DNA from 2 places in the Enterococcus sp. DIV1314a genome. Region 2 is predicted to be linked to the other one. Evidence: predicted binding sites of a transcription regulator. Region 2 holds the regulator's gene; the other holds the start of a gene.

Region 1 (7,577 bases), 260 kb from region 2:
TCCGTCTTGTTTCTTTATAACGCGAAACGAGTTCACTATCAGATGAATCTAAGAATAAAATTCGTGTATCAATAAATGATGTATTTTCAATATCAATGAGCATTCGCTGAATTTCTTCAAAAAATGAACGGGAACGTAAATCAACGACTAAAGCAATTTTCGTTAATTTCCCAGTTTCTTTCACTAATTCCCAAAATTTTGGAACGAGATTGGGCGGCATATTATCAATACAAAAATACCCCATATCTTCAAAACTTTGGATTGCAACCGTCTTTCCTGCACCGCTCATTCCAGTAATAATGACAAGTTCTAAACTCTCAGCCATCTTCATCATCCCTTTTTCCCTTTTTATTCTTTCTATTGTAACATCCCTAGCGTATCATTACTATTCTTTTTAACCAAATTATCATCTGCTCTCACAACCAGAGTGAAACGTCCGTTTGACTTCTCGCAAAAGAGGAGCGAAGACTACAATACAGTCTTCGTTCCTCTTTTTGTTATAGCACTCGTTTTAAGTATTGACCGGTATAACTCTCGTCTACAGCTGCCACCTCTTCGGGTGTTCCAATGGCTAAAATCGTTCCCCCGCCATCGCCACCTTCAGGCCCTAAATCAATTAAATGATCGGCTGATTTTATGACGTCTAAATTATGTTCAATCACTAAGACCGTGTTTCCTTGTTCGACGAGTCGATCAAGGACAAGCAAAAGTTTGGCAATATCTTCCGTATGCAGTCCCGTCGTTGGTTCATCTAAGATATATAGACTCTTTCCGTGCGATTTCTTATGGAGCTCGCTGGCTAACTTCATTCGTTGCGCTTCTCCGCCCGAAAGCGTCGTTGCCGGTTGCCCTAGCGTGACATATCCGAGCCCAACATCGACAATCGTCTGTAATTTCCGATTGATTTTCGGAATCGCTTTAAAGAAATCAACCGCATCTTCCACGGTTAAATCAAGAATTTCTGAAATATTCTTTCCTTTGTAACGGACTTCTAATGTTTCTGAATTGTATCGTTTTCCTTGGCACACTTCGCATGGAACATAAACGTCAGGTAAAAAGTGCATCTCAATTTTTAAGATTCCGTCGCCTTTACATGCTTCACAGCGGCCACCTTTGACGTTAAAACTAAAGCGTCCTTTTTTGTAGCCACGGACTTTTGCTTCATTCGTTGCGGCAAATAAATCGCGAATATCATCAAATACACTCGTATACGTAGCCGGATTACTGCGTGGTGTACGACCAATCGGACTTTGGTCAATATCGATCAAGCGTTCAATCTGTTTTTCACCAGTCAATCGTTTAAATTTCCCGGGTTTATTCGAATTACGATTCAACTTTTGCGCTAAAGCTTTTTTCAAAATATCATTCACTAACGTCGATTTCCCAGAACCGGAAACCCCTGTCACCGCAATAAACTTACCAAGAGGAAAGCTGACATCAATATTTTTCAAATTATTTTCCGTCGCACCAGTGATTGTTATTTCTTGACCATTTCCTTGGCGACGCTCTTTAGGGACCGGAATCACTCGTTTTCCTGACAAGTATTGGCCCGTTAAGGAATCAGGATTGTCAATCACTTCTTGCGGTGTGCCACAAGCCACAATTTCACCACCTGCATGACCGGCACCTGGCCCAATATCGATTAAATAATCCGCCGCTCGCATCGTGTCTTCGTCATGTTCGACGACAATGAGTGTATTGCCTAAATCACGCATTTTTCGTAAAGACTCTAACAAGCGATCATTGTCGCGTTGGTGCAAACCAATTGATGGTTCATCCAAAATATACAAGACACCCGATAAATTGGAGCCAATTTGAGTCGCTAAGCGAATCCGCTGCGCTTCACCACCTGAAAGACTACCAGACGCTCGGCTAAGCGTTAAGTAATCCAGGCCAACGTTTTGTAAGAAACTTAAGCGATCTTGAATTTCTTTCGTAATCGGTTTTGCAATCATTTTTTCTTGTTCTGATAACTCCAAACCTTCAATCAATTGGACCGCTTGGTGAATGGATAACTCGCTCATTTCACCAATATGGGTGCCGTTAATTTTCACGGAAAGTGCTTGCGGATTCAAACGATAGCCATGACAACTTTGACACGTTAACTCGCGCATATATAAACGCATTTGTTCACGCGTATAGTCACTATTCGTCTCATGGTACCGGCGATTAATGTTGGTTAACACCCCTTCAAAAGGAACCTCCACATCACGCACGCCTCCAAAATCATTTTCGTAATGAAAGTGGAAATTCTCCCCATTTGACCCATTCAAAATTAAGGTACGCTGTTCTTCTGGTAGATCTTCAAAAGGTGTATCCATATCAATATGAAATTCCGCACATGCTTGTTCAAGCATTTGAGGATAGTACTGCGAACTAATCGGATTCCAAGGAACAAGCGCTCCTTGACGTAATGTTTTTGTTGGATCCGGCACCACAAGATCAATATCTACTTCTAATTTCATCCCTAAGCCATCACAATCCCCACAAGCGCCAAATGGGGCATTAAATGAAAAGAGACGGGGCTCTAACTCGCCTACGGTAAAACCACAATACGGACAAGCATAATGTTCACTAAACAATAATTCTTCACCACCGATGACATCGACTAATGCATACCCTTCCGCTAAACGGAGTGCATTTTCCAACGAGTCAAACAAACGAGAGCGGATGCCTTCTTTTAAAACAATTCGGTCAATAATAATGGCAATATCATGTTTTTTATTCTTCTCTAATTCAGGAACATCGCTAATGTCATAGACTTCGCCATTCACACGTACCCGAACATACCCTTCGCGTTGGATCATTTCGAAAATTCGTTTGTGTTGGCCCTTTTTTTGGGTGACGATTGGCGCTAAAATTTGCAACCGGCTTTTTTCCGGTAAAGCAAGGACTTGATCGACCATTTGTTCCACCGATTGGCTGGAGATCTCAGTTTGATCATTGGGACAAATCGGGTGTCCGACCCTTGCATACAAGAGCCGTAAATAATCATTAATTTCCGTAACCGTTCCGACAGTCGAACGCGGATTTTTACTAGTTGTTTTTTGGTCAATCGAAATCGCCGGACTTAATCCTTCGATGCTATCAACATCCGGTTTATCCATTTGACCTAGAAACTGACGGGCATACGCAGAAAGGCTTTCAACGTATCGACGTTGCCCCTCAGCATATAATGTATCAAAAGCGAGTGAGCTTTTCCCTGATCCAGATAATCCTGTAATCACAACTAGCTGATCACGAGGAATCGTCACATCAATATTTTTTAAATTATGGGCACGCGCCCCACGAATCACAATTTTATCATTTGCCATAACATCTACTCCTCTTTACACTTTTAGTTCTAAGATCGTATCACGTAAGGTGGCTGCTGTTTCAAAATCTAAGACTTTCGCCGCTTCACGCATTTCTTGTTCTAATTTTACGATTAGTAGCTCTTTTTCTTGTTTTGTTAAATCTTTGTACGATTTTGTTAAGTAGCCTTCTTCTACTTCCGCTACTTTCGAAATCGTGATTAATTTGCGAATATCTTTAATGATTGTTGTTGGAGTAATGCCATGCTTCTTATTATATGCTTCTTGAATGCCGCGACGACGGGCCGTCTCCGCAATCGCTTTTTCCATCGAATCGGTCATTTTATCTGCATACATGATGACTTTTCCGGAAGAATTCCGAGCCGCTCGACCGATTGTTTGGACAAGCGAACGTTCGCTTCGTAAAAATCCTTCTTTATCGGCGTCTAGAATCGCGACTAACGAGACTTCTGGCACATCGATTCCTTCACGCAATAAGTTAATCCCAATTAATACATCGAATTCACCTAAGCGCAAATCACGGATAATTTCAGTCCGTTCCAACGTTTTGATGTCACTATGTAAATATTTCACTTTAATTCCGATATCTTTAAAATAATCGGTTAAATCTTCTGACATTTTTTTAGTTAAGGTCGTAATAAATACCCGCTCATTTTTTTCGACTCGTTCGTTGATTTCTCCTACCAAGTCATCGATTTGCCCCATAATAGGCCGCACTTCTATGACTGGGTCTAATAAGCCTGTTGGTCGAATAATTTGTTGGATGACGCGGTCGGTTTGCTCGTATTCATAAGGTCCCGGTGTGGCCGAAACATAAATAATCTGATGGACATGTTGTTCGAATTCTTCCAAACGTAACGGGCGATTATCAAGTGCAGAAGGCAAGCGAAAGCCATAATCAACTAACATTTGTTTTCTCGCACGGTCGCCATTATACATGCCACGTACTTGAGGCATGGTCGCATGCGACTCATCAATCACCATTAAAAAATCTTCCGGGAAAAAGTCAATGAGCGTATAAGGTGGTTCGCCTTCTTTGCGTCCATCCAAATGGCGAGAATAATTTTCGATACCCGAAGTATAGCCCATCTCGCGGAGCATTTCGATATCATAATTTGTTCGCTGCTCTAATCGTTGCGCTTCTAATAACTGATCATGACTCCTTAGAATAGCTAAACGGGTCGTTAATTCTTCTTGAATGGCGGCGATGGCCGTCTCTAAATGATCTTCGTCGGTCATAAAGTGTGTCGCTGGAAAAATCGAGACGTGTTCCAATTCACTCAACATCTCACCCGTTAAGGCATCGACCTCACGAATGCGATCAATTTCATCACCAAAAAATTCAACGCGTAACGCTCGCTCATCACGAGAAGCAGGGAAAATTTCGATGACATCCCCGCGTACGCGGAAACGTCCGCGCTGAAAATCAATGTCATTGCGCTCGAATTGAATGTCAATTAACCAACGTAATACTTGTTCCCGCGAAACTTCCATTCCTGTTCGCAAGGAAACGACTTGCTTTTGATACTCCATCGGTGAACCAAGTCCGAAGATACACGAAACCGACGCCACCACAATCACATCATTGCGTTCAAGGAGCGAGGATGTTGCCGAGTGACGGAGTTTATCGATTTCATCATTCACGCTTGAATCTTTTTCGATATACGTATCACTTGATGGAACGTAGGCTTCTGGTTGATAATAATCATAATAACTGACAAAATACTCAACGGCATTCTCTGGGAAAAATTCCTTGAATTCGCCATATAATTGCCCAGCCAATGTTTTATTATGAGCCATGATTAAGGTTGGTTTATTGACTTGTTGGATGACATTTGAAATCGTATAGGTTTTTCCTGTACCGGTAGCACCGAGTAGCACTTGTGCTTTTTCATGATGATTAATTCCTTCAACCAATTGTCTAATGGCTTCTGGCTGGTCTCCAGCAGGTTTGTATTTTGATACTAACTTAAATTGACGGGTCGTATCTCTTTCAATCATACGGATGCCTACTTTCTCATTCTATTCTTCAATAGTATTATATTATCATAGCGAACATACTTTCGCTATTTTTTTGTATTGGTTTTACAAGGTTTCATTTTTTCTTAATGAGAGGTTTCATGACATGGATTGTCACTAAAATAGATTAAATTCCCGTTTCTTTCTCTCATTTGCTTGATTATTCTATTTTCTATCAGTTATAATCTTAAAATATATGTTAATTAGGAGGTATTATTACATGAAAAAGAGATTTATTTTTCTATCACTCTTTTCGATGATGCTAATTGGTTTGTTTTCATCAAAGCAAACGGTACTAGCAGAAGACAAAACGTATCAAATTGGAACAGACGTCACCTTTGCACCTTTTGAGTTCCAAAATACCGATAACGAATACGTCGGAATTGATATTGATTTACTAAAAGAAATCGCCGCAGATCAACAATTTGAGGTGAATTTCCGGCCGTTAGGTTTTAACTCTTCCATTCAAGGGGTTATTTCAAACCAATTGGATGGCATGATTGCTGGTATGAGTATTACGGAAGAACGCAAAAAAACATTTGATTTTTCTGATCCTTATTTTGATAGCGGGATCCAAATGGCCGTTCGAACAGACAATGAAACTGTTTCAACTTATGACGATTTAAAAGGAGAAGTAGTTGGCGCCAAAGTTGGAACAGAAAGTGCGACGTTCCTTGCTGAAAACCAAGAAAAATACGGATACGAAATCAAGTTATATGAAGATGCGACCGGTTTATATGGCTCGTTGAAGAACAATGCGTTGATTGCCATTTTTGATGACTTCCCTATTTTAGGTTACGCGATTGCCCAAGGAGAAGAATTCAAGTTAGTTGGAGAACCTGAAAAAGGAAATTCCTATGGGTTTGCGGTAAAAAAAGGTGAAAATGCCGAATTACTTCAAAAGTTCAACGAAGGCTTGGCTAATCTAAAAGCTTCTGGTCGTTACGATGAAATTGTTGCAACGTATATTGTCCAAAGCGAACCAACAAGCGAAATGAAGCAAGTCACACCCAAAAAAGATGTCTACGTGATTGCTAGTGACTCTGCTTTTGCCCCTTTTGAATTCCAAAACGAAAACAATCAATATGTCGGCATCGATGTCGATTTAATGACACGGGCCGCTGAAATGCAAGGCTTTACGATTAAGTTTAATCATATCGGTTTCTCAGGTGCGGTGCAAGCCGTTGAATCCAATCAAGCGGACGGAATGATCGCCGGCATGACGATTACCGATGCTCGGAAACAAGTATTTGACTTCTCTACACCCTATTTTGATAGCGGGATTCAACTCGCAGTAAAAAAAGGAAATACCACTGTCACTTCTTTTGATGATTTAAACGGTAAAAACGTCGGGGCAAAAGTTGGAACAGAAAGCGCGGATTACTTAGAAGCGAATAAAGAGACTTATGGCTACACGATTAAGTATTTCGATGCTGCTGATCAACTATATGATGCGTTACGTGTCGGTGCTGTCGAAGGAATTATGGATGATTATCCCGTAATTGGTTATGCGATTGCTCAAGGGCAAGAAATTGAAACGCCGATTGATCGTATCCCAGGCGGCCAATATGGTTTTGCGGTAAAACAAGGGCAAAATCCAGAACTGCTTGAAATGTTCAACGAAGCGTTAGCGGAAATGAAACGAACCGGGGAATACGATCAAATCCTAGCGACGTATATTCAAGACGGGAAGCCAGCCGAAACGACCGTCGATGAATCAAGTTTTATCGGAATTTTAAAGAATAATTATCAAATCTTATTAAAAGGTTTGGGTAAAACAATACTTCTGACACTGATTTCCTTTGCACTCGCCTTAGTTGTCGGAATCTTCCTAGGTTTGATGAGCGTGTCACCATTTAAAGCATTACGGACAATCGCTTCTCTTTATGTTGATATTATTCGCGGAATTCCAATGATGGTATTAGCTTTATTTATCTATTTCGGTCTTTCGGACGCAATTGGTATGACGATTCCAGACTTCACTGCTGGGATTATCACCTTAACCCTAAACGCAAGTGCGTATATCGCAGAAATCGTTCGTGGAGGTATTAACGCTGTCCCTGTCGGTCAAACCGAAGCGGCTCGCAGTTTAGGACTTTCTTACACCCGAACCATGCAAAAAATCGTCTTACCACAAGCGATTCGGATTATGATTCCTTCATTCGTTAATCAATTCGTTATCTCATTAAAAGATACCACGATTATTTCTGTAATTGGAATCGTCGAATTATTACAAACAGGGAA
Region 2 (7,577 bases):
TTTATCTAGCAAAAAAGAAGGGAAATCTCCAGTTTCGGAAATTCTCCTTCTTTTTTATGTTTATCCTAAAAGATTACAATGATTTATAAGTATTGATCACATTTTCTGTCGTAAAGCCAAACTCAGCTAACACTTTATCTCCTGGAGCAGAAGCGCCAAAGTGATCGATTGCAATGATTTTTCCACGACATTTCGTGTAACGTTCCCAACCAAAAGGCGAACCTGCTTCAATCGCAACACGTTTTTTCACTGATTTTGGTAAGACAGATTCTTTATACTCAGCTGATTGCGCTTCAAATAAATCCATACTCGGCATTGAAACCACAGAGACATCCACGCCTTCAGCAGCTAAAGCTTTTTGGGCTTCAGTAGCGAGGAAGACTTCAGAGCCTGTCGCGATTAAGATTCCTTCTGGTTTTTCACCTTTTTGAGGAGAAACCACGTAAGCACCCTTCGAAACAAAATCATCTGCTAAGGTAGTCGTTCCTTCAATAACAGGTAAATTTTGACGACTTAAGACTAGAACAGTCGGTGTTTCTTTTGAAGTCATTGCGACTTTCCAAGCCGCACGTGTTTCGTTTCCGTCGGCTGGACGAATGACATGTAAGTTAGGGATACTACGTAAACTTGAAAGTTGCTCTACTGGCTCATGTGTCGGACCATCTTCTCCGACAGCCACTGAATCGTGCGTCAATACATAGGTAACAGGTGTTTTTTGAATCGCTGCAAGACGAACTGCTGGACGTAGGTAATCCACGAATACGAAGAAAGTACCACCATAAATACGTGTTCCACCATGTAATTGAATCCCGTTCATTGCGGCTGCCATCGCAAATTCGCGCACGCCAAACCAAATGTTACGGCCTTCATATTGACCAGGTTCAAAATCTTTTTCTGCCGCAACCATCGTATTATTAGAACCTGATAAATCGGCTGATCCACCCCATAAAGACGGTACCGCTTTAGAGAGTGCTTGAATCATATCTTTACTTGAAACGCGACTTGCCTGACTTGAACCCACTTCATAAGTTGGTAAATTATCTGCCCACTCTTCTGGGAGTTCATCTGCAAATGCTTGTCTAAATTGAGCCGCTAATTCTGGATAGGCACCTTCATAACGTGCAAACAATTCATTCCATTCCTCTTCTGCTTTTTGGCCTTCTTCAATCATTGTTTCCTTGAAGCGAGTCGCGACTTCTTCTGGCACTTCAAATTCTGGATAATCCCAGCCATAAATCCCTTTGGCTGCTTGGATTCCTTCGATTCCTAGTGGTGCACCGTGGACAGAAGACGTTCCTTGATTTGGTGCGCCAAAACCAATCACTGTTTTGACTTCAATCAAGGTTGGTTTATTTTTTTCTTGTTTGGCTGCTTCAATCGCAGCTGAAATAGCATTTAAATCACGACCATCTTTTACGAGAATATGTTGCCAACCATACGCTTCATAGCGGGCCCCCACGTTTTCTGTAAAAGCTTTTGAAGTCGGTCCATCTAATGAAATATCATTTGAATCATACAACACAATCAATTTATCTAATTTCATATGACCTGCCATGGAAGACGCTTCATGAGAGATTCCTTCCATTAAATCACCATCACCACAAAGAACATATGTATAGTGATCTACAATTGGAAAATCAGTTTGATTATAAGTTGCCGCTAAATGAGCTTCAGACATCGCCATTCCAACAGCCATTGCAATCCCTTGGCCTAATGGTCCAGTCGTTGCTTCCACACCATCAGTATGAAGAACTTCTGGATGTCCTGGTGTGCGACTATCCCACTGACGGAAGTTTTCTAAATCTTCTTTTTGAACATCGTAACCTGAACAATGTAATAAACTATACAACAACGCTGAACCATGACCTGCTGATATAACAAAGCGATCACGATCAACCCAATTTCTTGACGTTTTTGGATTGACTTTTAAATGTTTTGTCCATAAAGCATAAGCCATTGGAGCTGCTCCCATCGGTAATCCTGGGTGACCTGAATTGGCTTTTTGTACCATGTCAATACTTAACGTACGTAACGTATTAACACCTAACTCATCAATTTTATCAAACAAATGAAGCGCCTCCTATTATTTTAGGTTTTTTTTACCTTTATTCATTCTCATTATAAAAGATATCGAATGTTTTTTCAACCTTTTTCATGTGCAAATATTTTTATTCGCGATTATGAAGCCCTTTTTCTTTCTGAATGGCTTTTAACTTCTCAGGTGTGACGTCATTTCCTAGGGGATCGACTACTTTCATCCCTTCAATATGATGTTTCATCCCACCACGAAATGCACTTAAATACTCTTCTCTTAGTAATTTTTGCTCTTTTTCCTCCGTTGGCGTTAAGCCTTCTTTCTTTTTCTTGCGGGCTAATTCATTGATACGGTTTAATTTTTTTTCTGATAACATATTCCCACTCCTCTCATTTGTTTTATCTTATACAAAATTACCCCAAAAAACAATAAGAACTCCTTTTCAAAACCGAACATCTGTTTGATTATATTGTTTTTTTATGTTAAAATTAACTTAATTATACGAAAGAAGGTGTAAACCTTGGCAAAAAAGACAGAAAGTCGTCAAATGGAAGTCTTACGCTTTATTCATAAGCGAGTACTCGATAAGGGTTATCCTCCGACAGTTCGCGAAATCGGTGAAGCAGTGAACCTCTCTTCGACTTCGACCGTTCACGGACACTTGTCCCGGTTAGAAAAAAATGGTTATATCCAACGCGATGCAACGAAACCTCGAGCCATCGAATTAACGGCACTTGGACTCGAAACTGTTGGTGGAGACCAAAAAAATATTCCATTACTTGGTGTTGTAACCGCTGGTGAACCCATTTTAGCTGTGGAAGATGCCTCTGATTTTTTTCCAATTCCACCTCAGTTAGCCAATAGTGAAAGTCAACATTTCATGCTCACCATCTCTGGCGAAAGTATGATTAACGCTGGGATTTTAGATGGCGATCAAGTTATTGTCCGCAAACAAGACATTGCTCGTAATGGCGATATCGTCATTGCTATGACGGACGAGAACGAAGCAACGTGTAAAAGATTTTACAAAGAAGCCAGTCATGTCCGTTTGCAACCTGAGAATGATTTCATGGAGCCATTAATTTTTCCAAATGTCAAAATTTTAGGATTAGTCGTAGGATTGTATCGTCATTTTTAAAACAAGGCGGACATCCGTAACATCGTTTCAAAAGCGAACACGCTCTACTCTATTTTTCTTGCTATTATTTAGAAGGTGTGACATCCGTCGTTTTGCTCTGAGAAACTGGAGGTACAGTTGAACCATTGGCTCTTTCAATTGCGCGAATATATGGCGGTTCAGAAAGAGCAGACTCTTATCACCCGCTTATCAATCAAAGATTCGTAAAAATCAAAGTAGGCTGTGACTTTTGTCATAGCTTATTTTGATTGCAACAAATTCGCCTTGCATCCCTCTTAAACCAATCCTCCGTATACGATGATATTTCACTTTTTTCTTTTTATTTACTTTCCCTCTTTACAAAGCGAACAAACATTCGTATAATAAAGACACGAACAAACGTTCTATAAGATAAGGAGTGAGTCGAAATGAAAGCAGTACGTCGTTTTGGTTTTTTAATTGGGGTTTTAGTCATCGGAATTATTATTGGGAACTTTGGGAGTTTAATCGCTTTTTTAATTTTAGGACCATTACTCATTTTATGGCTTATTTTGTGGGACGATCAACGACTACGTCAAAAGAAATACCAACAAGAGCATTTCTTAACAGAGAACGATTATTCCTATTCAGAAGATGCTTATCGATAAAAACAAAGATTCCGCCAGTGCATAAGCGCCACTAGCGGAATCTTTTTTTAATAATCCATTAATGCAAAAATATCGTAACCTTTAATCTTGTCGCGACCTTTTAGATCCGTTAACTCAATTAAGAATGCACAGCCGACAACGATTCCACCTAAACGTTCAATTAATTCAATACTTGCTTTGACTGTTCCACCAGTCGCTAATAAGTCATCACACAAGAGAACGCGTTGTCCTGGTTTAATCGCATCTTCATGAATCGTCAACGTATCCGACCCGTATTCTAAATCGTAAGAAACTTCAATTGTTTTACGAGGTAATTTCCCAGGTTTACGGACAGGCGCAAAACCTACTCCCGATTCATACGCTACGGGACAACCCACGATAAAGCCACGAGCTTCGGGTCCAACTACCATATCAATGTTTTTTTCTTTCGCATAGTCCACAATTTGTTTCGTAGCATAACGATAAGCATCGCCATCAGCCATTAGTGGCGAAATATCTCGGAAAGTAATTCCTTCCGATGGATAGTTGGGTATACTTGCAATATAATTTTTTAAATTCATGTTTTTCCTCCTGTTTAATGACAAATCCAACTCTTAATCATCGCGAGATCACTAAGTAATAAGAATTCCTCATTTTTAATTTTTCTTTGGCGCGCTTGATAGATTTCACTCTCAGTTAACGCCCGTTTAACGGGTTCATCAATATTTTTTAACAAGCCATTTTCTAACGTGACAAATTCTAATTCCACAAAAACTTGAATCATAAAGATTAATAATTGGACCGGTATTCCGGTATAAGTTGCCATCGCTGGCAACTTATGTCGAACATCAAGTTGGTCTTGTCCTTTGATTAATTTAAATAGCTTCGCATACTGTTCTCTTGAACCAAGCCCTTCTAAATAAGCCTCATCTGAAGAAAGTCCAAGAATGTAGACGCGTGAAATTTGTGTTTCATGGATAATCACTTTCACCCAATCTAAAACGACTGGCGTATCAATGACGACGAGTTGAGAGCAAGAATGCTCACTTACGTAAAGTTCTTTAAAAGACTCTATATTTTCGACATAAATGACTGGATGCTTTTGCTTTTCTTTAAAAACTTTATAGAGCTTTTTGCTAAAGGCAACAAATAGGGTTTTTTCGGTAAAATCTAATTGTTGGTGGTGTTTTTTTCCTCTAAAATCGAACACTTGAATGGTAGACACTTGATAATCTTGTAGCCTTAACTGCGGAATGGTATGACCGTTCCATTCATTAATCGTTAATTGAGCCACTAAATGGATATTCTCTGTCTCAAATTCACTTTGATCTTGGCCGAAACCAAAACCGATACCGTCAACTTGATGACCCTTATCATTGTCGAGCACAAACTTTAAGTGTTTCTGTTCCGAACCAATACTGCGACTCTCACGTACTGACACATTCTTAAAGACAAATTGCGGAATGGGATTATGCATCCCGTAAGGTGCCAGTCGTTGCAAGGACTGAATCAGTGACAAATCAACGGTTTCAATCGCCAGTTCGCCGTCAATCGCCAAGGGAAGCCCTTTTGTTAAATCAATTTGCTCCTCCAATAGATAGTGATTGATTGCCTCTTGAAGGAGTGGAAGATTCGTTTTAAGCAAACTTAATCCTACAGCCGCATGGTGTCCCCCAAAAGTCGCTAGTAACTCGCGACTTTTTTCTAGCATCTCAAACATATTTAAGGCAGCCGTACTTCGTCCAGAGCCTTTCAGCAGTCCGTCTTCTTTATGCGTTAAGGCAATTGCAGGCTGTCCTGTTTCTTGCATCACACGTCCTGCGACAATCCCTAAAATCCCTTCATGCCAATTTTCACCGACTAAAAGATGAATCTTATTTTCAGGCATGATTTGTTGCAGCGCTTCTTTTGTCGCAATTTCAACTAAATCTTTTCGTTGCTGATTTAATTGATTAAACACTTCCGCTAATTCTTGTGCATGATTTTTATCAAAAGTCGTCATTAAATCAATTGCTGGATTAGGATCTCCTAAGCGTCCAATCGCATTTAAGCGTGGGGCAATCGAAAAACCAATCGTTCCTTCATTGACTTCACTTACTTTTTCTCCACAAATGAGGAGTAACTCATTCAAGCCGATTCGCGCCCCTTGCTTGATTTGTTGGAGTCCCCAAATGACCATTGCACGATTTTCATCGGTTAATGAAACCATATCGGCAATCGTTCCAATCGCAACTAAATCAAGTAATTCTAAGGGAATATCATCGAGTAATGCGCATGCTACCTTAAAAGCAACGCCTACTCCCGCTAGATCTTTAAAAGGATATGCCCCTTTTGGATGACGCGGATGAATAATTCCATAAGCTTGTGGTAGCTCAGACGGCAATTCATGGTGATCGGTCACGATGACGTCAACTCCTTGACTGTTCGCATAGGCAATTGCCTCTTGACCTGAAACACCGTTATCGACTGTTACGATTAATTGAGCGCCCTTTTTGATGAGGTCTTGATAACGTTCCACATTTGGCCCATATCCATCGGTAAAACGATTTGGCAAATAGGTTTCGACATCGGCACCGATTAACTCTAATGCCTCTTTTAAAACCGTTGTACTCGTAATCCCATCTGCATCGTAATCCCCGTAAATGACGATATGCTCTTCTGCGATGACCGCCTCATGCAGGCGCTCAATCACTTTTTCCATATCGTAAAGTAAATAAGGATCATGTAGATCCGTCATTTCCGGTTGGATGAATCGGTGGAGAGCTTCCTTTGTTTTTATTCCGCGATTCCATAGTAATTGTGCTAAAACAGGAGAGAGTTGATACGCTTCGCTTGCTTCAACAAAAGAAGGCGTAGGTTCCTCTATCTTTGGCATCTGCCAATCATATTTTGCTGCTTTCACTTCATCACTCCTAACTTATCAATTATAACAAAGCACTTCACAAAAAAGAAGAGTCTTCTCTTCAGAGAAGGCTCTTTTATAATAAATCTTTAAAAGTTATTCTTCCGGATAGTGCCCATCATGTGTTACATCATCTACTAACGGTGTCTGTACTTGTTGTTGATTTGTCACTTTTAATGCTGTGATTTGTTTTTTTAATTGTTTTATTTCTTTATTTTGTCGCCAATAACTTCCCGTGACCATTAAAGAAACAATCAAAGCACCGATAAAGACAGAACCAAATACGACTAAAATAAGCGGACCACTGAAAGTCGTGAAACCAAAACTAATAGAGACTGTCTGATTATTCAAAATAGCAAAAACAATCATCATAAAAGTAAAAAATAAGCCTAGATATAATCGCCACTGATTTTTCATTCTGACCACTCCTATTTTTTATTAAAGATTCCACCGGCCAAATAATCTCCTAGGCGCGGAAATAACTGATAAAAATGAGCAGCCGCCGACATGATATGCGGACGATTAATTTCTCGTTTTGGAGTATTCATACTTTTTACGATTTCTTTGGCCAGTTTTTGAGGGTCCAACACAAATTGATCGATGGTTAATAAGTAATCCCCGGTAGGATCGGCTAAATCAAAAAAATTCGTTTGAATTGGTCCAGGATTAACAGTTGTGACATAAATATTAAACGGTTTTAATTCTAATCTTAAGGCATTAGAGAAACCAATCACGGCAAATTTTGTTGCGGAATAGACTGTCGATTTAGGTGTCGCCATTTTTCCGGCCATCGAAGCAACATTGATAAAATGTCCCTTTTGATGCGGTAACATGTCAATTGCTAAAGCTTGTGTTAAGTACATCATACCAAAGAGATTGACTTCAAACATTTTCCGG

The links. The regulator LexA, encoded in region 2, represses DNA repair genes until DNA is damaged. The targets are predictions, from matches to a motif close to CNAACANNTGTTNG.
Region 1: a site for LexA is predicted at 5,367-5,380, ahead of uvrB (excinuclease ABC subunit UvrB). Genes of this name have one in related genera too.

What each region holds. Positions count from the first base shown of each region.
Region 1 covers NZ_JBIOQP010000001.1:2,352,197-2,359,773, forward strand. The annotation lists gene rapZ (RNase adapter RapZ) at 1-325, opposite strand, end outside; gene uvrA (excinuclease ABC subunit UvrA) at 498-3,314, opposite strand; gene uvrB (excinuclease ABC subunit UvrB) at 3,330-5,315, opposite strand; gene IGI68_RS11300 (amino acid ABC transporter substrate-binding protein/permease) at 5,554-7,577, shown strand, end outside.
Region 2 covers NZ_JBIOQP010000001.1:2,092,314-2,099,890, reverse strand. The annotation lists gene tkt (transketolase) at 74-2,068, opposite strand; gene IGI68_RS09965 (DUF896 family protein) at 2,169-2,411, opposite strand; gene lexA (transcriptional repressor LexA) at 2,556-3,173, shown strand; gene IGI68_RS09955 (hypothetical protein) at 3,581-3,799, shown strand; gene IGI68_RS09950 (adenine phosphoribosyltransferase) at 3,847-4,359, opposite strand; gene recJ (single-stranded-DNA-specific exonuclease RecJ) at 4,374-6,680, opposite strand; gene IGI68_RS09940 (LapA family protein) at 6,777-7,097, opposite strand; gene IGI68_RS09935 (SDR family NAD(P)-dependent oxidoreductase) at 7,109-7,577, opposite strand, start outside.